One region of the Rhizobium sp. N731 genome, then DNA from elsewhere that is predicted to be linked to it. Evidence: riboswitches for the same ligand, from Rfam matches in the RefSeq annotation. Region 1 holds a riboswitch; the other holds the start of a gene.
The links. Region 1 has a riboswitch for FMN ahead of AMK02_RS13645 (6,7-dimethyl-8-ribityllumazine synthase). Riboswitches for the same ligand answer to the same signal wherever they lie in the genome.
Positions count from the first base shown of each region.

Region 2: another riboswitch for FMN. It lies ahead of AMK02_RS08070 (DMT family transporter); the one in region 1 lies ahead of AMK02_RS13645 (6,7-dimethyl-8-ribityllumazine synthase).

Region 1 is NZ_CP013601.1:2,752,136-2,763,083, forward strand. Features, by position in the region: gene AMK02_RS13605 (LLM class flavin-dependent oxidoreductase) at 1-212, shown strand, start outside; gene AMK02_RS13610 (LysR family transcriptional regulator) at 400-1,296, shown strand; gene AMK02_RS13615 (MFS transporter) at 1,319-2,557, opposite strand; gene AMK02_RS13620 (ArsR/SmtB family transcription factor) at 2,554-3,204, opposite strand; gene AMK02_RS13625 (adenylate/guanylate cyclase domain-containing protein) at 3,396-4,493, opposite strand; gene AMK02_RS13630 (hypothetical protein) at 4,951-5,175, shown strand; gene AMK02_RS13635 (GCG_CRPN prefix-to-repeats domain-containing protein) at 5,255-5,563, opposite strand; gene AMK02_RS13640 (SRPBCC family protein) at 5,737-6,183, opposite strand; FMN riboswitch at 6,567-6,709, shown strand; gene AMK02_RS13645 (6,7-dimethyl-8-ribityllumazine synthase) at 6,789-7,223, shown strand; gene AMK02_RS13650 (VOC family protein) at 7,473-8,162, shown strand; gene AMK02_RS13655 (DUF1194 domain-containing protein) at 8,465-9,241, opposite strand; gene AMK02_RS13660 (LysR family transcriptional regulator) at 9,378-10,280, opposite strand; gene AMK02_RS13665 (SDR family NAD(P)-dependent oxidoreductase) at 10,470-10,948, shown strand, end outside.
Region 2 is NZ_CP013601.1:1,633,878-1,644,825, forward strand. Features, by position in the region: gene lon (endopeptidase La) at 344-2,761, shown strand; gene hupB (DNA-binding protein HupB) at 2,968-3,243, shown strand; FMN riboswitch at 3,360-3,511, shown strand; gene AMK02_RS08070 (DMT family transporter) at 3,696-4,604, shown strand; gene AMK02_RS08075 (aldo/keto reductase) at 4,842-5,828, opposite strand; gene AMK02_RS08080 ((R)-mandelonitrile lyase) at 5,970-6,371, shown strand; gene AMK02_RS08085 (class I SAM-dependent methyltransferase) at 6,377-6,982, opposite strand; gene AMK02_RS08090 (hypothetical protein) at 7,146-7,508, shown strand; gene AMK02_RS08095 (glutathione peroxidase) at 7,636-8,184, shown strand; gene AMK02_RS32555 (hypothetical protein) at 8,209-8,421, opposite strand; tRNA gene AMK02_RS08105 (tRNA-Val) at 8,706-8,781, opposite strand; tRNA gene AMK02_RS08110 (tRNA-Asp) at 9,195-9,271, shown strand; tRNA gene AMK02_RS08115 (tRNA-Asp) at 9,323-9,399, shown strand; gene AMK02_RS08120 (NADH-quinone oxidoreductase subunit A) at 9,647-10,012, shown strand; gene AMK02_RS08125 (NuoB/complex I 20 kDa subunit family protein) at 10,003-10,587, shown strand; gene AMK02_RS08130 (NADH-quinone oxidoreductase subunit C) at 10,606-10,948, shown strand, end outside.

The DNA of each region.
Region 1 (10,948 bases):
TCGGCTTCATCGACGAGAAGACCCGGGCGATCTTCGGCCGCAGCTACGCCGCCGAACCTGACGTGCTCATCAAGCAGCTTGCGGAAGACGAGGCGATTGCCGAGGCCGACACGCTGCTGCTCACCGTGCCCAACCAGCTCGGCGTCGCCTACAACGCCCACGTCATCGAAGCGATCCTCACTCACGTCGCTCCGGCGCTCGGCTGGCGCTGACGGCGAGGCTTGTTGGCGCGAGCCTTCGATTTGGGCAGTGGTGACGCGAAACGGCAGCTGTCGCCGACGACCATCATTTCGATGCGCCCGGGACCTAACTGGCGCGGCCGACGTTGATGGTGCGAGCCTTGAATCGGTCAAATCGCGACCGAGTTAAGGCTGCAGTTGAATCGCTCGAGTTGCCTTCATGACGCGCACGAACCTGAACGAGATCCTGATCTTCATGGCCGTCGTCGATGCCGGAAGCTTTATCGCCGGCGGCCAGGCGATGGGCCTCTCCCGTTCGGCAGCGGGAAAGGCCGTCACCCGTCTGGAAGAGCGGCTCGGCGCGCGCCTGCTCAACCGGACCACGAGGACACTGAGCCTGACCGATGAAGGACGAGTGTTCTATGACCACGGGCTGCAGATCCTGGCATCGGTCGACGAGGCGGAAGCGAGCATTGGGGGGCAAAGCGGTGTGCCGCGAGGCGTGCTCAGGCTCGCCGCTCCCGATGTCTTCGGATCGCTTGTCGTGCTCCCTTTGCTCGAAAAATATCTTCGCACCTGGCCTGACGTGCAGGTCGAAGTGAGCTTGACCGATCGCCCGGCCGACAACCTCGAGGATGGCTTCGATCTGGCGATCGCGATTGGCGCGACGCCGTCGGCGGCCGACAGCCGGTTGATCACGCGCGTGATCGCCAGTGACAAGGCGCTACTCTGCGCCTCGCCCTCCTACCTCACCGAACGCGGCATGCCCCGCGATATAGCGGATCTCGCCGCCCATGACTGCCTGTTCTTCACCAGCCGCGGCCAAAGGCAGGGTTGGCGCTTTCGCAGCGGCGGCGGCTGGATCAAGGCCCAGGGGCGCAGCCGCCTGAGGCTCGACAGCGGTGAAGCCGTTCGCGACGCCGCCCTGGCCGGCCTCGGAATCGCCCTTCTTCCGGACTTCGTTGCCGCCGCCGATTTGACCGCCGGCCGTCTCCGGCAGGTCCTGCCCGACCTCGAAACCGACGACACGAAGATCGTGGCGCTCTATCCCGACAAAGGCGTATTGGAGCCGCGGGTGCGCTGCTTTATCGATCTGATGATCGAGGAAATCGGATAAGGCTAGAGCCTGCGCGGGGGACTCATGCCATGGCCTTGTCAAAACCACGGAAGCTCTTGAGCGCCAGCGGAGCGAGAGTCGCGGCGAGATAAGCGAGCCCGCAGAGGAGCACCGTTGAACCAAGCCCGATCGTGCTGATCAGCGCGCCGCCGACGAGGCCCCCGAAGGGGATGAGGGCAAAACAGAGGGCGGTATTCATCGCGGTGACGCGCCCGGTTAGCGGCTTGGGGATACGCTCGAAGATCACCGCCGACAAAATGGGGTTGAGGAAACCCGAGGCAAAGCCCGCGATTGCGAGCGTCGCAAAGACGGAGCCGAGCGCCGCATCGACCGCGAGCACCAGAAAGCGCGGAAATCCGGTCAGGAGGAAGGCCACGGTATAGACGATCAGACGCGGCATGCGCTCGCCGATGACAGCGGCGATCGCCGCGCCCGCGATGGACGAGCCGGAGAAGGCGGCGAACATCGCTCCGAGCAGCTCCGGCCCATGACCGGCGTTCTTCGTCCAGACGGGCAGCAGCACGGCGTGATAGGCCTGATCGAGCAGATTGGTGATCGCCACCATGGTGACAATGCTGACGAGCACGGCGTCGCTGCGCAGAAAGCGCCAGCCTTCCCGGAGATCGTCGACATAGGAAGGCACCCTGCCCCGCCGAGCGTCCAGCGCGGCGGGCAACTCCGGAGCGCGCCGCCTGCCGGGTATGCCGGTCGCGACGACCAGCGCTGCGGCGGCGAAGGTGGCGGCGTTGACGAGGAGCGCCTGCCCCGGGCCTATCAGCCCGATCAATGCGCCGGCGCCGGCAGCGCCCACCGTCGAGGCTAGCCGTTCGATGGCGCTGGAGACGCCGGTCACCCGTTCGAGCGGCACGGCCGCCAGCGCAGCGATATCGGGAACCATCGCTTGCTTGGCGGCATCGGAGGGGCCTCGCAGCACCCCCATGACAAAAACAACGGGCAGCAGCACCGGCACGGTCAGCATGCCGAAGAGATCGACAATCGGCACCAGCCCGACCACAATAACGGAAGCAGTGTCGCAGATGATGGCGATGCGCTTGGCGCCGATGCGGTCGATCAGCGGCCCGCCGAGCGCCTTGGCGAGCACATAAGGCAGCATCTCCATCATCGCCGTCAGACCGGTCAGCACGGGGCTGCCTGTAGCGCTCAGCACCAGCCAGGGAATGGCGATGGTCGATAGCCGGCTGCCGGAAAGCGAAAGCGTCTCTGCGGCGGCAAGTGCTAGGAAAGGCTTGCCTTTTCTCACGGCTCGTCCTCCCGCTCGCGGTGCGGCAGGCGGCCCGGATAGGGGAAAGCGTGCAGCATGACATAGAAAGGAACCATGTCAGGATTCCGGGACGCCGCCTCCCCCAGTGGTGGGGCGGCCCGCATGGCTTCCAGGATGATATCGCTCAGCCGTTTCGTGAGGGCCTCGGCCTGGTCCGCCGTCAGCGGGATGATGATGTCGTCGGCCGCCGTCGCCTTGCGCCATTCCGCCGGCAGCTCGGCATATTCCTCCAGCGCCTGCTGCATCTGGCCGACCTGCAGCGAGAGGGCCGCCTGGTTGAAGGCCATGTCGAGATCGAGCGCCTCGCCTTCGGCTTCGCTCGGGGGGACCGAGGTCAGCTCGTGGCTGGCGCGCCACCAGCGGTCGCGTCGCGAGGCATGCGGCGCTTCCTCGATGAAACCATATTGGGCGAGCTGGCGCAGATGATAGCTCGTCGCGCCGCTGTTCAGGCCGAGCCGGACGGCGAGCTGCGTCGCCGTGGCGGGGCCGTCGATCCTCAGCATGCCGAGCATGCGCAGCCGGACGGGGTGGGCCAGCGCCTTCAGTGCGGTCGGTTCGGGCACGACACGGCTGACTATGCGCGAGGCAACAGCATCTGCGGCAGGTTCGGAGTTATGCTCTTTCATGGTCCCATCATATAATCGCAAACATATCTTTGCAAAAGTTTCTTTGCAAACTCTCTTCCTAAGGAATATTTGAAAACGATCTCCGGCAGTGGCTGGAATGATCACGCGCCATACGAGTGATTAACAATCATGATTCTTGTGAGCGCCAAACATGGCATGGCGGGCGCATTCGGGCAGCGCCATCTCGGGGCTCAATCCTCGGCCAAAGTGAAGACGGCACAGGGCTCGGCGATGCCGCGCAGGGTGTGCTCGCCGAGCCGCGTCAGCGCGGCCTCGGTATTCGCAGCCACCGCGCCTGAGATCAGCACGCTGTGGCCGAGCGGCTTGCAGAGCCCTTCCAGCCGGCTGACCAGATTGACCGCCGGACCAATGGCGGTGAAGTCAAGCCGGTCGGCGGCACCAATATTGCCCCAGAGGATTTCGCCGAAATGCAGCGCCGCACCGAAGGGCAGCGGCGCCAGCCCCTCAGCCACACGCATCCCATCGAGATGGACCATGCCGGCGCGGCTGGCAGCGACAGCCCGAAGCGCCGCCTCGCAAGCCTCTCGATCAGCCCGGGCCTCGTCACCGGAAGCGGCGGTGACGGGAAAAATCGCCAACACGCCGTCGCCGATGAATTTCAGCACCTCGCCACCGAAGGCGTGCACGGCGCCGGCAACGCGGTCGAAATAAGCATCGAGCGCTGATATCATCGCCTGCGGCTCCGTCACCTGGGAAAGTGCGGTGAAATCCCGCAAATCGGCGCAGAGAAGAGCGGCGCGAATGGTCTCACCGGTGCCACGGGCAAGCGCACCCGACTGAACCCGGGCCGCACTGCGCCGACCGAGATAGGCTTCCAGCAGTGCTGCCAGCGCCTCCCGCGCCGCAAGGGCTGCGAGCGGCGCGGCGGCAAAACGCGCGACCTCCTGCAGCCGCGCGGCTTCATCAGGAGGAAATTCGTCCGCCCCCGTCCCCCTGCCGACACCCGCCCAGCCGAGCATGGCGCCGTCCCGTGAAGCTCCAATCCTCTCCTCCCAAACCGGCCCGAGCCCGGCCAGCCATTCGCGCCCGGCATCGCTTTGAGGTGCGGCGGCAAAACCCAGCGCCTCGATGACGGCTCCGGTTTCGGCCCGCCACAGCCAGGTACGCCGCGCGATGATCGGATGCGGCACCGAAAGTGTCAGCGCGCCGCCGGAAAGCGCCAGACCATCGGCCAGCAGCCGGCGCCCGAGCTCGGCCAGAAACCGTTCGGGACCGGGCGAAGCCGCAGCCTCATCAATCAGCCAGGCAAGAGAGGAAGGCAGATCCATGGGTTAACATTGGCATTGCAACAGGACGTGGGCAACCCCGGGACATCAGCCCACGGACACTCCTGCGGCCTTTGAGGAGGTCTCCGGTCTCCGCCTGTTGGCAACCAAAACCCCCGAGGTCATCCTCGGCCTTGTGCAGAGGATCTGAGACGATCCAATTATGCGTATGAAAATAAACGGTTGTCGTCCAAACAATTGCCCTGGTCAGATACTCGGCACAAGGCCGAGCATGACGGAGGAGATTTTGTCGGCAAACTGAGGACACCTCTGGTGTCCGGAGGATTTCCTATCGGCACTTGCTCCCGCCGAGTCCCTCCGCAACCCTGTCAACCCCACCGCCCGACAACTCTGTGGAAAACCATTCACCACGGTGGAAAACAACCGAATAAACACTTTTAAATTGCGCGACATCGATTCGATTATGTGCCAGCTTGTCGTCAGCGATTGAGGGGTTGCGATGGGCACGACATACTGGCCGAAAGACCCGCTTGACGGGAATGACATGACGCTGCTGACGTCGATCCTTCGGCGGTGGTGCGCGCGCTATGGGATCGAGTTCACGGCCGAGGAAAGCAAGCGGAAGGCGAAGGAACTCGTCGAATGGTTCGAATTCGGCGTCAAAGATCCGGCCGAGCTCGAAGAGCTGATCGACGGAAAGCACTGGCTCGTCAGCCGCATCTGAGCGCGGTCGTTATTTCAACAGATAAAGGCCGGGCGAAACATCGCACCGGCCCTCGTTCGTCTGCCTCTGTCAAAGGCTTTTAGTAGTCATCCCGCCAGCGGCGTTCGCGGTCCCAGCGCCGCTCATAGCGCCAACGCGGGCCATCCCAATCGCGATGACGCCGCTCCCAGCCCCAGCGGGGCGGACCGCCATAGAAAGCTACAGGCGGCGGGCGGCGCCAGTTGCGCCGGCATTCGCCCCAGCGGGTCAGGTGCCAGCCGCGACCACAGGCGTAGTCGACCTTTGTGACAGTGCTCTCAACCTTGATTGCCCCGATCGGCATCGCCTGAGCTGTGCCGATCGAGAGGCTGCCAGCGAGCAAGGCAGCCGCGATAGAAAGTGCCTTCATCGAAAACTCCATTTCATCCAGCCGCAATCACCTTAGGACCGCCAAATTGAACTGGAGATGAACTGCACGTTCATGTTTACCGACGAAAAAGCAGCACTTTTTTGACCGCGGCGGATCGTTCTTCCCGCAGCGTCAAGCGCTTGAGGAACATCCCGCCGCCTGCCGAAAACCGTTCATCTCCTGCCGTAAAATGGATCTGGACCAGGGTTCCGCCCGGCGGCGACCTCGGTGAGCCGTCCGAGGTAATGCGCCCAGCCTTCCTCATGGCCAGCGCATTGCTCCGCACTCGGCAGGCCGCTATGGGTGAGCCGCAAAAGCGTCCCGCCTCCCTGCTCGATCAGGTCGATCTCGACCAGGCTCGATCCCGGCGGCACCACCTCGCTGCCGTCCCAGCCGAAGCTGTAGGCAAGCCGATGCACCGGCACCACCTCGCGAAACGAGCCGCGCGCAAAGCGGGCGCCGGTGACGTTGACGAGATAGAGCCCACCGGGCTCCGGCTCGACCTCGGCCTCCGTCCCCATCCAGCGCAGGATCTTCTCCGGATCGGTCATCAGCGCAAACACCGCCGCCGGCGGCGCCGCAAGATGCGCCTCGCGGCGCACGACGAAAGATTCTGGCATGTCTCTCTCCCATGGTTGCCGCTCGGTCTCGGGGAACGACGTATCATGCTGTATTGACGTGGGTGTCCTCAATGGGAGCATGTAGGCGGAAGCGTGCGCTGAGCAAGGGCGGGCATCCTGCAGCCCCCTTAGGTGAGACCCTCACCGGCCTCGGCGCGGCAACCTCCGAGCTCCTCAGCCTGAGGCGCGCAGCCCGCAGGGCGGAGCCTCAAAGGACGCGCTCCAACGCCGCTCCTTGCTTCCATCCAATGTCAGCGCGCCCGCGTCGTCCTTCGAGGCCCCTACGGGCACCTCACAGGATGAGGCTCTCTTGAGGTTGAAAACCGCACCCACCCGAAAATATCTTCCCTATTGCCAGCTCGCCGCCTTGCCCCTATTGTCCGCGCCGTTCTCAGGGCGGGGTGAAAGTCCCTACCGGCGGTATGCAGTTTCAATTGCGAGCCCGCGAGCGCCTTCCTCGGAAGGGTCAGCAGATCAGGTGAGATGCCTGAGCCGACGGTCATAGTCCGGATGAAAGAGAACGTGCGCTGCTGCTGCCCTCCAGGCTGGCGGCGGATGCTCGTGATCGCCTTGGGTGACGTGTCTGTACGCCAAAGGAGATTACCATGACACCCACCCGTTATGCCTTCGTCAAAGCCGGCTGGCACGCCGATATCGTCGACCGTGCGCTTGAAGGCTTCCAACAGCTTGTTCCCGCCGAACAGATCGACGTATTCGACGTCCCCGGCGCTTTCGAAATGCCGCTGCTGTCGCGCGATCTTGCCGCGACCGGACGTTATGCCGCCGTCATCGCCGCCGCCTTCGTCGTCGACGGCGGGATCTACCGCCACGAATTCGTCGCCCAGGCCGTCGTCGATGGCCTGATGCGTGCAGGCATGGATACGGGCGTGCCGGTGCTATCCGTTTCGCTGACGCCGCACCACTATCAGGAAACCGAGCATCATACGCAGATCTACCGCGCCCATTTCGTCGAGAAGGGCCGCGAGGCGGCACGCGCCGCCCTGATGATCGGCAAGACACGCGCCGCTCTTGCTGCGTGAAGCAGGTCGCGCAAAAGTGTGCAGCGGTTTTGCGCCAACGACATGCGTGAAAACAAGAACCTAAAGCGCAAAAAGCGAATCTGAAAGATCGCGACGCGCTTTAGCAGCCGCGCGACAGGCGGCGGGATCGGCCCGCCGTCTCTTCTGCACCGATAGAATAATTGATTCGACGCCCCTAACGCGCTGTGGTCCACTCGACCCCGACATGTATCGCCATTCTTAATGCGTCCAAACCCTGAGGAGCTGAAGATGAGCAATGCAGTGCGCAGTGAACCCCCCACCGAATCCGCGAGAACACGACCGGTCGACACCAAGCTCGAGGTGGTCGTTATCCCCGTTTCCGACGTCGACCGCGCCAAACGTTTCTATGACGGCCTGGGCTGGAGGCTCGACGCCGACTTTGCCAATGATGCCGATTTTCGGGTGATCCAGTTCACCCCGCCGGGCTCCGGCTGCGCCATCATCTTCGGCAGGAACGTCACGGCCGCCGCCCCCGGCTCCGCGCAAGGGCTCTACCTCATCGTCTCCGACATCGAGGCCGCGCGGCGCGATCTCATCGCCCGCAGCGTCGAGGTGAGCGAGGTCTTCCACGACGCATCGGGCGTCTATGCCGGCAAGGACGAGCCCTATCTCTTCGGGCGCCTGCGCATCGCAGGCCACGACCCCGAGCACCGCAGCTACCGTTCCTTTGCCTCGTTCAAGGATCCCGACGGCAATGGCTGGCTGTTCCAGGAAGTCACCACCCGCCTCCCCGGCCGCATCGACGCCGATGAGACGGCCTTCTCGACATCGAGCGACCTTGCGGCGGCACTCCGCCGCGCCGCCCAGGCCCACGGCGAACACGAGAAACGCAACGGCGGCAAGTATGATGAGAACTGGCCGGACTGGTACGCCGAATACATGGTCAGCGAGCAGGCCGGCAGGCAATTGCCGTTGTAGGTGGCGGCGGCAGACGTTGGGAGCACCCGGCTCGCCTTCAAACCCCTCATGGCGGGCTTCTTTCCTTTTAAGCGTGCCGTGTGCCCCCTCTGTCCTGCCGGACATCTCCCCCACAAGGGTGGAGATTGGCAAGTGGCCTGACCGTCGCTCCCTCCCAGCCGGCAGCGACAATCACGATGCTTTAGTTGTTTGGGGAAGCCGTTACGCCCAGCCGATCTCCCTCCTTGTGGGGGAGATGTCCGGCAGGACAGAGGGGGTGCGACACGGTGTCCTCTCATCCCAAGTCGCGCCGCAGCCACGCCTCACCGATCGAATATATCCCGCCACTGCTTCTCGCCGATCAGACAATCCGTCGTCGGCGCGTCCGCAGCGATCCTCTCCACCCCAGGCGACGGAGAAATGCCGCTGATCTCGAGCACCAGCTTGCGGCGCACCGCGATGGCGAAATCCTCGATCTTGTGGACCGGCAGCACGAAGCTGCCGGGGCCGCCGATCACGCAATCGGCGTAATATTTGTCGAGCCCGCCGGGGGCATCGGAAGGACGCAGCATGATGGTCAGGCCGTTGATGATCATGCCTGACGCCACCGCCTTGTCGCGCGCGGGTATGACGGGATCGCCGGAATTGTTAGGGCCGTCGCCGGAAACGTCGATCACCTCGCGCCTGCCGCGAAAGGGACCGGTGGCGATCATACTGGCGCCCTGATCGATGGCGGTGGAGATCGAGGTGCGCCGTTGCGTGGCAATCGGCCGGGCGTCGAGCTTGCCTGCAAAGGCGATCGCATCCGCCTCCGTCTCGATGACCTGCCAGTCGATCATCGAGTCCTGGACGACATAGCCCGCCCATTCGAAGTAGCTGATGGCGATGCGGCCGGTGAGCCCGCCCTTGACCGCATCGATGAATTCCTTGTGCTTGAGCGCCTCGACGTATCCATCGCGCTGAATGCCAATCTCTTCGAAATCCATTGACCGCGAGGTGTCGACGGCAAGCACCAGCGTCACATCCACCTCAGCTGGCATGGTTTCAGCGGCCGGCACGACTCCTGAAACACCCATGAGCACCGCAAGCGTTGTCAGCATCGGCAAATCCCCGCGCCACCCCAAGCCGACAGACTTTACCACAGCTTGGCCGGGGCAGGATGCACGGTGAGGCGCTGGGCTTCAATTTTCGGTGATGAAAATGCGTCGCGTCTCAACGGCACCGATTCCGAAACTCTCAATGCAATGGCAGCCACAGCGGGGTGTTCCATGCCTTAAGCGCTTCGAGGAAGACCTGCAGGCGCAAGGGCAGGAAGCGGCGGGTAGGATAGACGGCATGCACGAAAATTTCCGGGGACGACCACTCCGGAAGAAGGCGGATGAGTTCGCCTCTTCGAATCTGCTCGTCGCAATAGGTCGAAGGCAGGAGACCGATACCGTGGCCGCGATAAGTGAAGGCGCTGACCGCATCGAAGTCCCGGCTCGAGACCGGCCCCGACACACGCAGGTCCAGCGATTTGCGGCCGCTGACGAGATGCCATTCCGCTTCGCCGTTGCGGCCGTTCAGGAGTACGCAGCGATGCTCCTTCAGGTCTTCCGGTTTGGCGGGAAGCGCCCTGCCCTTCAGATATTCCGGGGCCGCGACCAGATAGCGCACGCTCTTGCCGAGCCGCTGCGCGACCATGGACGAATCCTTCAGGTCGCCGAAACGGATTCCGACATCGATATTCTCCGCAACCAGGTCGAGGAATAGATTGGTGACGAAGAGATCAACCTGGATATCGGGATAGGTCTTCAGGAAGGCGGATATGAACTCATAGAAGACCTCCTGCCCGAAGATGACTGGCACCGAGATCTTCAAGAAGCCTGCCGGCTTTCTCTGCGTTTCGCTCACCGCCTGCTCAGCATCGAGGAGGTGGGACAGCGGCTCGCTGCACCTGTCGTAATAAGCCCGCCCCTGTGCGGTAAGGCTGAGTTTGCGGGTCGTACGCTGTATCAGCGTAACGCCGAGCTGTTCCTCGAGCGAGGTCACTTTACGGCTGACGGTTGAAACAGGCATGCCGAGCGAATGGGCCGCACGGCTGAAGCTGCCGTACTGCGCCACCTTCACGAAGACTGCAATGTCATTAAGGTCCGCCACGCCCCACTTTTGCATCAATGCAAAAGAGAATCCAGATATTTCCATCTAATCGCGCAATCGGGTTTTCGCCATATTCACTCTGCGAAAAACAAGCAACAGCTGATGGCGTCGCGATCGCGGCGGCCCCATCTCGAGCGACCTCGCCTTCGCAAGGCCCGCGTTGCCCGAACCAGATCAATGGAGTTCAACATGACTACGCATAAAACTGTCATCGTTACGGGCGCCTCCCAAGGTATCGGAGCAGGCCTCGTCAACGCCTTCGTCGAGCGCGGCTACAACGTTGTCGCCACCTCGCGCCAAGTCAGCGCTTCGGATGCTCTCAACGCTTCCGACAGGCTGGCAGTGGTCGACGGCGACATCGGCGATCCCGAGACCGCGGCGCGTGTGGCCAAAGCGGCGATTGACCGCTTTGGCTCGATTGACGCCCTCGTCAACAATGCCGGCATTTTCCTCACCAAGCCCTTCATCGATTACACGATGACGGATTTCCGTAAGCTCTCCTCTACCAATCTCGAAGGCTTCATCCACCTCACTCAGCTTGTCATCAGGCAGATGCTGGCCCAGAAGACAGGCGGCAGCATCGTCAGCATTACCACACCGCTGATCGACCATCCGATCGCCGGCTTCTCCGCCTCGGTTTCGATGATGACCAAGGGCGGCATCGATGC
Region 2 (10,948 bases), 1.1 Mb from region 1:
GAAAAACCATGCGAGGCGCTGTTAGTATTTTGGCGGTGGGAACTGGAGCTTGCCCTTGCCGATGTTGCGCAGGGAGCGGTGCTTGGCAATGATGCAGTGATTCCGTGAGTGTATTGCTGGCGTTGTATTTAGCCGGGTCGGAAGTGGTAAGCGCCGGTCCAGCCACGCGTTTCATAGTGCTGGTGTTCCGTTGTAACAAAGCTGTCATATCCGGGGAACGCGGGCGTTAGCGTGGCTTGAAAAGCGTAGTCAGAACCTCCACTTGTAGGCCAAGTGAGAGTGCCGGCCGATCCCAAGCGGTCGTGCAGAGAGCCCGGTAACGGGACGATGGAAAGGACAAAAAATGACGAAGAAAACGTCTGTAGCGAGCAGCACTGCCTACCCCGTTCTGCCTTTGCGTGACATCGTGGTTTTCCCGCATATGATCGTGCCGCTGTTTGTCGGACGGGAAAAGTCGATCCGTGCGCTCGAAGAGGTCATGGGCTCGGACAAGCAGATCATGCTGGTGACGCAGATCAACGCCAGTGACGATGATCCGGACCCTTCGGCGATCCACAATGTCGGCACCGTGGCAAACGTGCTGCAGCTCTTGAAGCTTCCTGACGGCACCGTCAAGGTTCTGGTCGAAGGCCGCGCCCGCGCCGAGATCGACACCTATACGAGCCGTGAGGATTTCTATGAGGCGCTCGGCCATGTGCTCGAGGAGCCCCATGACGATCCGGTCGAGCTGGAAGCCTTGTCGCGCTCGGTCGTTTCCGAATTCGAGAGCTATGTGAAGCTCAACAAGAAGATTTCCCCTGAAGTGGTCGGCGCCGCCAGCCAGATCGACGACTATTCCAAGCTCGCCGATACGGTCGCCTCGCACCTGTCGATCAAGATCACCGAGAAGCAGGAGATGCTGGAAACCACCAGCGTCAAGCAGCGCCTCGAAAAGGCTCTCGGCTTCATGGAAGGCGAGATTTCGGTCCTGCAGGTCGAAAAGCGCATCCGCTCGCGCGTCAAGCGCCAGATGGAGAAGACCCAGCGTGAGTACTACCTCAATGAGCAGATGAAGGCGATCCAGAAGGAGCTCGGCGACGGCGAGGAAGGCCGCGACGAGATGAGCGAACTGGAAGAGCGCATCGCCAAGACCAAGCTGTCCAAGGAGGCCCGTGAAAAGGCCGATGCGGAGCTGAAGAAGCTGCGTCAGATGAGCCCGATGTCGGCCGAAGCCACCGTCGTGCGCAACTATCTGGACTGGCTGCTCGGCATTCCCTGGGGCAAGAAGTCGAAGATCAAGGCCGATCTCAACAACGCCGAAAAGATCCTCGAAGCCGATCACTTCGGTCTCGACAAGGTCAAGGAGCGCATCGTCGAATATCTCGCCGTGCAGGCCCGCGCCACCAAGATCAAGGGCCCGATCCTCTGCCTCGTCGGCCCTCCGGGTGTCGGCAAGACCTCGCTCGCCCAGTCGATCGCCAAGGCGACCGGCCGTGAGTATGTCCGCATGGCGCTCGGCGGCGTTCGCGACGAAGCCGAAATCCGCGGTCACCGCCGCACCTATATCGGCTCGATGCCCGGCAAGGTCATCCAGTCGATGAAGAAGGCAAAGAAGTCCAACCCGCTCTTCCTGCTCGACGAAATCGACAAGATGGGCATGGATTTCCGCGGCGACCCGTCCTCCGCCCTGCTCGAAGTGCTCGACCCGGCGCAGAACTCGACCTTCATGGACCACTATCTGGAAGTCGAATACGACCTGTCGGACGTGATGTTCATCACGACGGCGAATACGCTGAACATCCCTGCACCGCTGATGGACCGCATGGAAATCATCCGTATCGCCGGTTACACCGAGGACGAGAAGCGCGAGATCGCCAAGCGGCACCTGCTGCCGAAGGCTATCAAGGAACATGCGTTGCAGCCGGAAGAATTCTCGGTCAGCGACGACGCCCTGATGGCGATCAGCCAGCAGTATACCCGCGAAGCCGGTGTCCGCAGCTTTGAACGCGAATTGATGAAGCTCGCCCGCAAGGCGGTCACCGAGATCATCAAGGGCAAGACGAAGTCCGTTCACGTGACGGCCGCCAACATCGCCGACTATCTCGGCGTCCCGCGCTTCCGCCATGGCGAAGCCGAGGGCGAGGATCAGGTCGGCGTCGTGACCGGTCTTGCCTGGACGGAAGTCGGCGGCGAACTGCTGACCATCGAAGGTGTGATGATGCCGGGCAAGGGCCGCATGACGGTTACCGGCAATCTGAAGGACGTCATGAAGGAATCGATCTCGGCGGCGGCCTCTTATGTCCGCTCGCGCGCCGTCGATTTCGGCATCGAACCGCCGATGTTCGAAAAGAACGACATCCACGTGCACGTGCCGGAAGGTGCGACGCCGAAGGATGGTCCGTCGGCCGGTGTCGCCATGGCAACCGCCATCGTCTCGATCATGACCGGCATCCCGGTCAACAAGCATGTGGCCATGACCGGTGAAATCACCCTTCGCGGCCGTGTGCTGCCGATTGGGGGCCTCAAGGAAAAGCTGCTCGCAGCGCTTCGCGGTGGCATCAAGAAGGTGCTGATTCCGGAGGAGAACGCCAAGGATCTGGCGGAGATTCCGGACAATGTGAAGAACAGCATGGAGATCATCCCGGTCTCCCGGATGGGCGAGGTGATCAAGCACGCGCTGATCCGGCGGCCGGAGCCGATCGAGTGGGATGGCACGGTGGAAACGCCTGTCATCACGTCGGTCGAAGGCCTTGATGATACGGGCGCAACCATAGCGCATTGAGTGGCGTTTGCCACATTTGTGCCCTATTAGCGCAAAAGACGCGAAAAGGCTGGCGGAAACGCCAGCCTTTTTTGTGAAAACGTCATGGAGACGCTTGCTTTTCCTTGATTTGCAGGGCTTTTGGGTTCCCGGCGGGCCTGATGAAACCTAATCTGCGCCTAGCTTAGATTTGAGTCGTTTCATACCATTTAGAAAGGGGTGGAAACATGAACAAGAATGAACTCGTGTCCGCAGTCGCCGAAAAGGCAGGACTGACGAAGTCTGACGCGGCTTCCGCTGTTGACGCGGTTTTCGACGTTGTCCAGGCCGAACTCAAGAACAAGGGCGACATCCGCCTCGCTGGTTTCGGCAGCTTCACCGTTTCTCATCGCGCTGCAACGAAGGGCCGTAACCCGTCGACCGGCGCTGAAGTCGATATCCCGGCTCGCAACGTGCCGAAGTTCACGCCCGGCAAGGGCTTGAAGGACGCCGTCAACGGCTGATTTGATCGTCCGCCGGCCGTAAACGAGAACGGCTGAGCAGGATTTCGAGGGGTTCGGCACTGCCGGACCCCTTTTGTTTTGCCGCTTGCCGCAAGCAGTGCTTTGTTTTACGAACGTGCTGTTCTCAGGGCGGGGTGAAAGTCCCCACCGGCGGTAAGGGCTGCGGCCCGAGCCCGCGAGCGCCTTCCGAAGCTTTGGCCGGGGAAGGGTCAGCAGATCCGGTGCGATTCCGGAGCCGACGGTATAGTCCGGATGAAAGAGAATGAGCATGGCCGCGAGCGAGCAGGGGACTGCCGGCGTCTGCGCGCCGTTGCCTCATGCGTCCTGATTTATGTTGGTCGCCTGCATAACTCCTCAAATCGGAATCGATTTAAGGATGAAATTATGCAGCAATTAAAAGCGCTACAGCGTCCTTTGCGCGTCTGGAAAGACGCGCTGCGCTGTAGTTCTGGATGGAAGACATGAATCAGAATTCCCTTACAATGCCGCGTTCCCGCGCCATTGCCGGCGCCGTTTTCATGGTGCTTGGAGGCGTCGCCTTCTCGCTGCTCAACGTCGTCACCCAATGGCTGACCATGAAGCTTGCCTTTCCGCCAGCCTCCGCAGCCTTCTGGCAATATGCCTTCGCCTTCCTCTTCTCCTTGCCCTTCCTGCGCAAATCCGGCCTTGCTGCTATGCGGACGGACTATCCCTGGCGCCACGTCGTGCGCGTCGTCTTTGCCGCGCTTGGTGTCGAGGCCTGGGTTTCCGGTCTTGCCTCGGTGCCGATCTGGCAGGCGATCGCGCTGGTCATGACCTCACCCTTCTTCATCATTCTCGGTGCCCGCCTGTTCCTCGGTGAGCGCGTCGGCCCCGCCCGCTGGGCAGCGACCGGTGTCGGCTTTGCCGGCGCGATGATCATCCTCCAGCCATGGTCGGACAGCTTCACCTGGGGAGCGCTCCTGCCGGTGCTCTCGGCACTGCTCTGGGGTGCCTCATCGCTCATCACCAAGAGCCTGACGGGTATCGAGAGGCCGGAGACCATCACCGTCTGGCTGTTGGTGCTGCTGACGCCGATCAACGGCGGTCTGGCGCTTGCCGCGGGTTTCGCAGTGCCGACAGGCACGACACTCGCGCTCTTCCTTCTGGCTGGCCTCCTGACGGTCGTGGCGCAATATCTGCTGACCCTAGCCTATGCCAGCGCCGACGCCGCCTATGTCCAGCCCTTCGATGACCTGAAGCTGCCGCTGAACGTTCTCGCCGGCTGGCTGTTCTTCGGCTATGCGCCCGCCGGCTATCTGTGGTTGGGCGCTGCACTCATTCTTTCCGCGTCGCTCTTCATCATGAGAAATGAGATGCGTCGGGAAAAGCAGGCAGCCTGACGCCGACTCTCTGAAATCCTGCCGGTCGTCATGTCTCCGTCATGCGTAAAAACGGGGAGAGGGGACGCGCCCTGCGAGAGGCAAGCGGGGGACGGGGAGGTTGCGGCTTGGTCCCCTCGCCCCGCGAGCGGGGGTCCGAAGGACGGGTCGAGACGAGTGGCTCGACCCCGGTCGGTGAGGGTAGCCGGATGAGAGGCTGTTCTCGTCTCGCGTAGTCCTTACGAAGAACCTCCAGCGCTACCAGCGTTGATGCACATGCGGGGCGATCAGCCGCTCGTAGATCTCGCGCGTTGCCGCCATGACATCCGCTGAAAGCGGCGCAAGGTCGGCGGCAGCCGCGTTGGCTTTCGCCTGTTCGGCATTGCGGGCGCCGGGGATGACGACGGTGACCGCATCGCTCATCAGGATCCAGCGCAGCGCAAAGGCGGCCATGGTGGCGCCGGCCGGCACTAGCTTGCGCACTTCCTCGACCGCCTGCAGCCCGACCTCGAAGGGTACGCCCGCAAAGGTCTCGCCGACATCGAAAGCTTCGCCGTGGCGGTTGAAATTGCGGTGGTCGTCGCTGGCAAACTGCGTCTCGCGGCTGATCTTGCCGGAGAGAAGGCCGCTTGCGAGCGGCACGCGGGCGATGATCGCCACGTTCCTGCGGCGCGCCTCGGCGAAGAACAGATGGTCGGGGCGTTGGCGGAAGATGTTGTAGATGATCTGGATGCTGACGACGCCGGGATATTCGATCGCCTTCAGCCCGTCCTCGACCTTTTCGACGCTGACGCCATAGCCCTTGATCTTGCCGGCTTTCTGCAGCGTATCCAGGCTCTCGAAGATTTCAGGCTGGTAAAGCACCTCGCGCGGCGGGCAGTGCAGCTGCACGAGGTCGAGACTGTCGACCGCAAGATTCTCTAGGCTGCGGTCGATGAAGCCTTCGAGATTGGCCTTGCTATAACCTTCCGCGACATGCGGGTTGAGGCGGCGGCCGGCCTTGGTCGCGACCATCGGGCGCTCGCCGCCGCGCGTCTTCAAGACATCGGCAATGATCTTTTCCGAGCGTCCGTCGCCGTAGACATCCGCCGTGTCGATGAACGTCATACCGGCATCGAGCGCGGCATTCAGCGCCGCGCGCCCATCCGCCTCGCTGATGTCGCCCCAGGAGCCGCCGATCTGCCAGGCGCCGAAGCCGACATTGGTGACGGTGAAGGGCATGCGGCCAAAAGCATGGTGTTTCATGAACATCTCCCCGTTATGAAAGACACTGGCCTATCAGGCGGGCAACTGTGCGGCAATTGCCGATCCGGTCTTGATCGGTCGCCTCGATCAAATATCGTCCGCAGATAAGGCTTCAACCGCAATGGATGGAAAGGAACGATCATGGAGATCAAACCCGCCGGCTCTCGCCCTTCGACGAAACCGCCGGCCGACTACTTTACCGGCGCCGTTCGCCAGGATCCGCTGATCGAGCCGCCGGCGCCGGCCCGGGTGAGGGCAACCTCCGTCACCTTCGAACCGGGCGCCCGCACGGCCTGGCACACGCATCCGCTCGGCCAGACGCTGATCGTCACCTCGGGCAAGGGCCTCGCCCAGAGCTGGAGCGGGGATATCCGCGAGATCCGCGCCGGCGACACCGTCTGGTTTGCGCCGGGCGAAAAACACTGGCACGGCGCCGGCCCGGACACGGCAATGACGCACATCGCCATCCACGAGGCATTGGACGGCAGGCATGTCGACTGGATGGAAAAGGTCAGCGACGATCAATATTCCGGCAAGGCGTGAGCTGATCAGAGGCGCTTCAGGCAATAGGAAAAATGCGCATGTGATTCGACCGTCAGGAATTCGAATTGCCAGCCATAATCCTTGCAGAATTTGGTAACCGCCTCGACGACACCGTAGACGATCGGTTTGACCGTGTTGCCGGTGCAGAAATCGTGGCCGGCAATGCGTCCTGTCCGCTTCACCTTCTTCTCGCAGAGCAGGAGCTCCTGCCAGGTGAGCTCGAAGGAATGGTCGGTGTCGATATAGGCCCAGTCGAGGAAGTCGTCCTCGAATTCGGCGAGCTTGTCGAGCGATGTGCCTTGCATCAGGTGCAGCCGGCCGGCCTCGATCTCGGCCGCGAAATTCGTGTGAATCGCGTCGAGCCCGGAGCTGTAGCGATCCATCGACCAGGGATCGATGAGATATAGCTGCGCCGGGCGATTCTTTTCCAGGATCTCCGCCGTATATTCGCCGAAGGCTGCGCCCACTTCGACGCCGATGCCGCCATTCGGGATCCGGTAGAGCAGTTCGCCGCGATCCGGCAGCAGGCGGGCGTTTTCCATATGATGGGCGCTGAGCGGGGTGCGCGGCATGCTCGCCCGCAGCGCCTGCCTTTCTTCACGTGTCTTCATCTCTGATCTCGGGATTGGGGCGGCTGACGGCCCTGATGCGGTATGACGGGAACGTAGGAGCAGCCGACGCGGATGACAACGGCATGACAAGAATTTGCTTCTTCCGGACAAAAGGTTAAGTTTCGCCTGTAAATGACGAAAGAGCCCTGGGAGGAGCGACTTCATGAGACGGATGTGGCCCGAAGAGTTCAATGCCATCATTGCCGATGCCGAAGAAGTGATGCTGGAATCGTCCGCCGAGCCTGGCGCCGGTGAGCCGCTGCATCGGAAAGCGCTGAAGGCGCGAATCGCCATGGAAGATTACGAGCGAATCTGGCCGCTCGCCGAGATGCGTTTCCGGTTGGGTGAGGGACCGTTCGTCGGCAAGGCCATCACGCTCATCACCACTAATCCCCATTACCATCCCTGGCATCCAAAGGATGGCAGGAGCGTCGAATCCGTCTCCGACAGCGGCCGCCACTACAGGACCGATTACCTCGTGGTCCATTTCCTGCTCGACGACGTAAGGGAAACCTCACCCGCCTGAGGGGCTTCCCCGGTGTCGCCAAACGGCGACGCCGGGGATGCTGACGCCGAGTTGATCCTTCACCCTGATGACAATGGCGGCGCTATCGCTAAGCTCCCCGAACGATCCTTGCCAATTGGAGGTTCCCATGACGGGCAATGTGCTGGATATTCCGGTCAAGACGGTGGATGGTCGACAGACCACGCTGAACGAATACAAGGGCAGGGTGCTTCTGATCGTCAATGTCGCCTCGAAGTGCGGGCTCACGCCGCAATATGAGGGGCTTGAAAGACTCTATGGCGAAAAGCGCGAGCGCGGCTTCGTCATCGCCGCTTTCCCCGCCAACGACTTCAAGGGCCAGGAACCCGGCACCGACGCCGAGATCCTCGATTTCTGCACCACCACCTACGACGTCACTTTCCCGATTTTTTCTAAGATTTCGGTCAAGGGCGACGCCCAGCACCCGCTCTACCGGCAGCTGACCAAATCGGGCGTGAAGACGACGGGCGAGGGTCCGATGCGCGAACGCCTGAAATCCCACGGCATATCAGGCGGCGACGAGGATGACATCCTCTGGAATTTCGAAAAATTCCTGATCGGCCGCGGCGGCCAAATCGCCGCCCGCTTCGCGCCCGATGTGACGGCAGACGATTCGCGGCTGGTTTCGGCGGTGGATCAAGAGCTGGCGAAGGGATGATTTGCTAGGAGCCGAGCAGGATCTTCAGATCCCGAGCACGGTCACAAGCGGGGGCGTAAAGTCCTTGAAACCCAGTCTCGGCTGGTCGCACCTTCTGTCAAACTTCGTCTTCGGTACGTGGCGTTGGCAGTTCGGATTCGTTTTGAACGCGTATCCGGGCAGGCTGACATATGTGGCGCTCGGCGCGCCAAGGGCGATCGCGATGCACAGCGTCAATGCGGAGCATAGAGTTCTCATGGCACCCCCCGGCGCCGTAAGCCTTCAACTGCGGAGACTTCCGGGCGACGAATAGTCTCACTTTTGCCCGCCCCCATCCATTCGCCCAATAGGAGGTGGCGTGCCAGCCGGGGATAGTCCGTTTTGGTGGAGCACTGGCTTTCAAGGAGCGGCGCATTTAAAGCTGCCGGGCGCCTCGGCTGGATAGGTTGTGCAACTGGAATTGCAAATATGGTGACGAATCAATGCGGGCGTCTGTCTGCGAAGCCTCGGCATTATCCAGCTGTTTGGCACTTTGTAAAAAATGGTGGGCGATGAGAGACTCGAACTCCCGACATCCTCGGTGTAAACGAGGCGCTCTACCAACTGAGCTAATCGCCCATCGCTGGCGAAGCCGGATCGGCCTGCTGCGTTGGTGGCCGTGATCTATGCGGATCGCGGCAAAACCGCAAGAGTGTTTGTGAAGAATTTTTGATTTTTTTGGCGGTCGTCTGCTGGTCTGCGCTGCCGATCGGGCGCGGTCGCCTGTGGATAAAGGGGAGGGGAAGGCGGCGGACTTACGCATTTTGCCTGCGCCGTCGGCTCCGATCGTGCCTCGCTACGGCTGCGGAGGTTGGAATTGCCGGCTTTCCGTTCTTCCTGCAGCGGCTTTGCCGAAACAATTCAACGACTGTCATGGTTTTGTCTCCAAACCTGCTTGACACTAAAAGGCGAACCCCGTAGTTAGCCGCTCATCGAAACGGGCAGCCGTTTTGGTAAGGGTGCGAAGGCATCCGGATTGCTTGAAATGAAGTGCGGGTGTAGCTCAGTCGGTTAGAGTGCCGGCCTGTCACGCCGGAGGTCGCGGGTTCGAGCCCCGTCACTCGCGCCATTTCAAAGCAGGCGTTCAGACGCCGCGGTCCGGCTCTTTCGTCCACTATGCGCGGGTGTAGCTCAGTCGGTTAGAGTGCCGGCCTGTCACGCCGGAGGTCGCGGGTTCGAGCCCCGTCACTCGCGCCATTCTCTTCCGAAAGCCATGCAGTTTTCAAGGGTCAGGCATGCAGCTTGAATCGACTTCTGCGAATTTGTCGCGACATCGTTGCATCTGCTTGATAATGTCCGCGCGCGACGCGTCGAATTGCCTCTGTAAAAGTCTTGCGCCGCGGCGTCGGCTGCGCTAACCACGGCTTGTTGCAACGCACGTTCGCTTGTCGGGCAATTGCCCAAATGCGCCGCCTGGCGCCTCCGGCAAGCAAGGATGAACATGATGACTGAACTGCTCAGTTCCTATATTCCGATCGCTATCTTCATCGCCATCGCGCTCGTTATCGGCCTGGCGCTGCTCATTGCGCCGTTCGCCGTGGCTTTCAAAGCGCCCGATTCGGAAAAGCTTTCGGCTTACGAATGCGGCTTCAACGCCTTCGACGACGCCCGCATGAAGTTCGACATCCGCTTCTATCTCGTGTCGATCCTCTTTATCATCTTCGACCTCGAGGTCGCCTTCCTCTTTCCCTGGGCCGTTTCCTTCGGCGCCATCGGCTGGTTCGGCTTCTGGTCCATGATGGTCTTCCTCCTCGTGCTGACCATCGGCTTTATCTATGAATGGAAGAAGGGAGCCCTGGAATGGGAGTGACCCCTGTGAGCAATCAGCCGCTCGTCGCACCGCAGCCGAAGGGGATCATCGATCCGTCGACCGGCAAGCCGATCGGCAGCAACGACGCATTTTTTGGCGAGATCAACAACGAACTCGCCGACAAGGGTTTCCTCGTCACCTCGACGGACGAACTGATCAACTGGGCTCGCACCGGCTCCCTGATGTGGATGACCTTCGGTCTTGCCTGCTGCGCCGTCGAAATGATGCAGCTGTCAATGCCGCGTTATGACGTCGAACGCTTTGGTTTCGCGCCGCGCGCTTCGCCGCGCCAGTCCGACGTGATGATCGTCGCCGGCACGCTGACCAACAAGATGGCGCCGGCTCTGCGCAAGGTTTACGACCAGATGCCCGAGCCGCGTTATGTCATCTCGATGGGCTCCTGCGCCAATGGCGGCGGCTATTACCATTATTCCTATTCCGTGGTGCGCGGTTGCGACCGCGTCGTGCCGATCGACATCTACGTGCCGGGCTGTCCCCCCACGGCGGAGGCACTGCTTTACGGCGTGCTTCTGCTGCAGAAGAAGATCCGCCGCACCGGCACGATCGAACGCTAAGGGTTAAGGACAAGGCATATGAGTGAAGCCCTGACTGAGCTTGCCTCCTATCTTGGCGAAATGCGCGGCAACCTGATCGCCGCTTCGCAGATGAAGTATGGCGAGCTGACGCTGACGGCGACGGGTGAAAACCTGATCGCGCTCCTGACCTTCCTGCGTGACGACGCCAAATGCGGATTCGTCAACCTGATCGATATTTGTGGCGTCGACTGGCCGCAGCGCGAACTGCGTTTCGACGTCGTCTATCATCTGCTGTCGCCGAAGAGGAACCTGCGCATCCGTGTCAAGGTCGCGACCGATGAGGATACGCCGGTCCCATCGGCCTGTGCGGTTCATCCCGGCGCCGATTGGTTCGAACGCG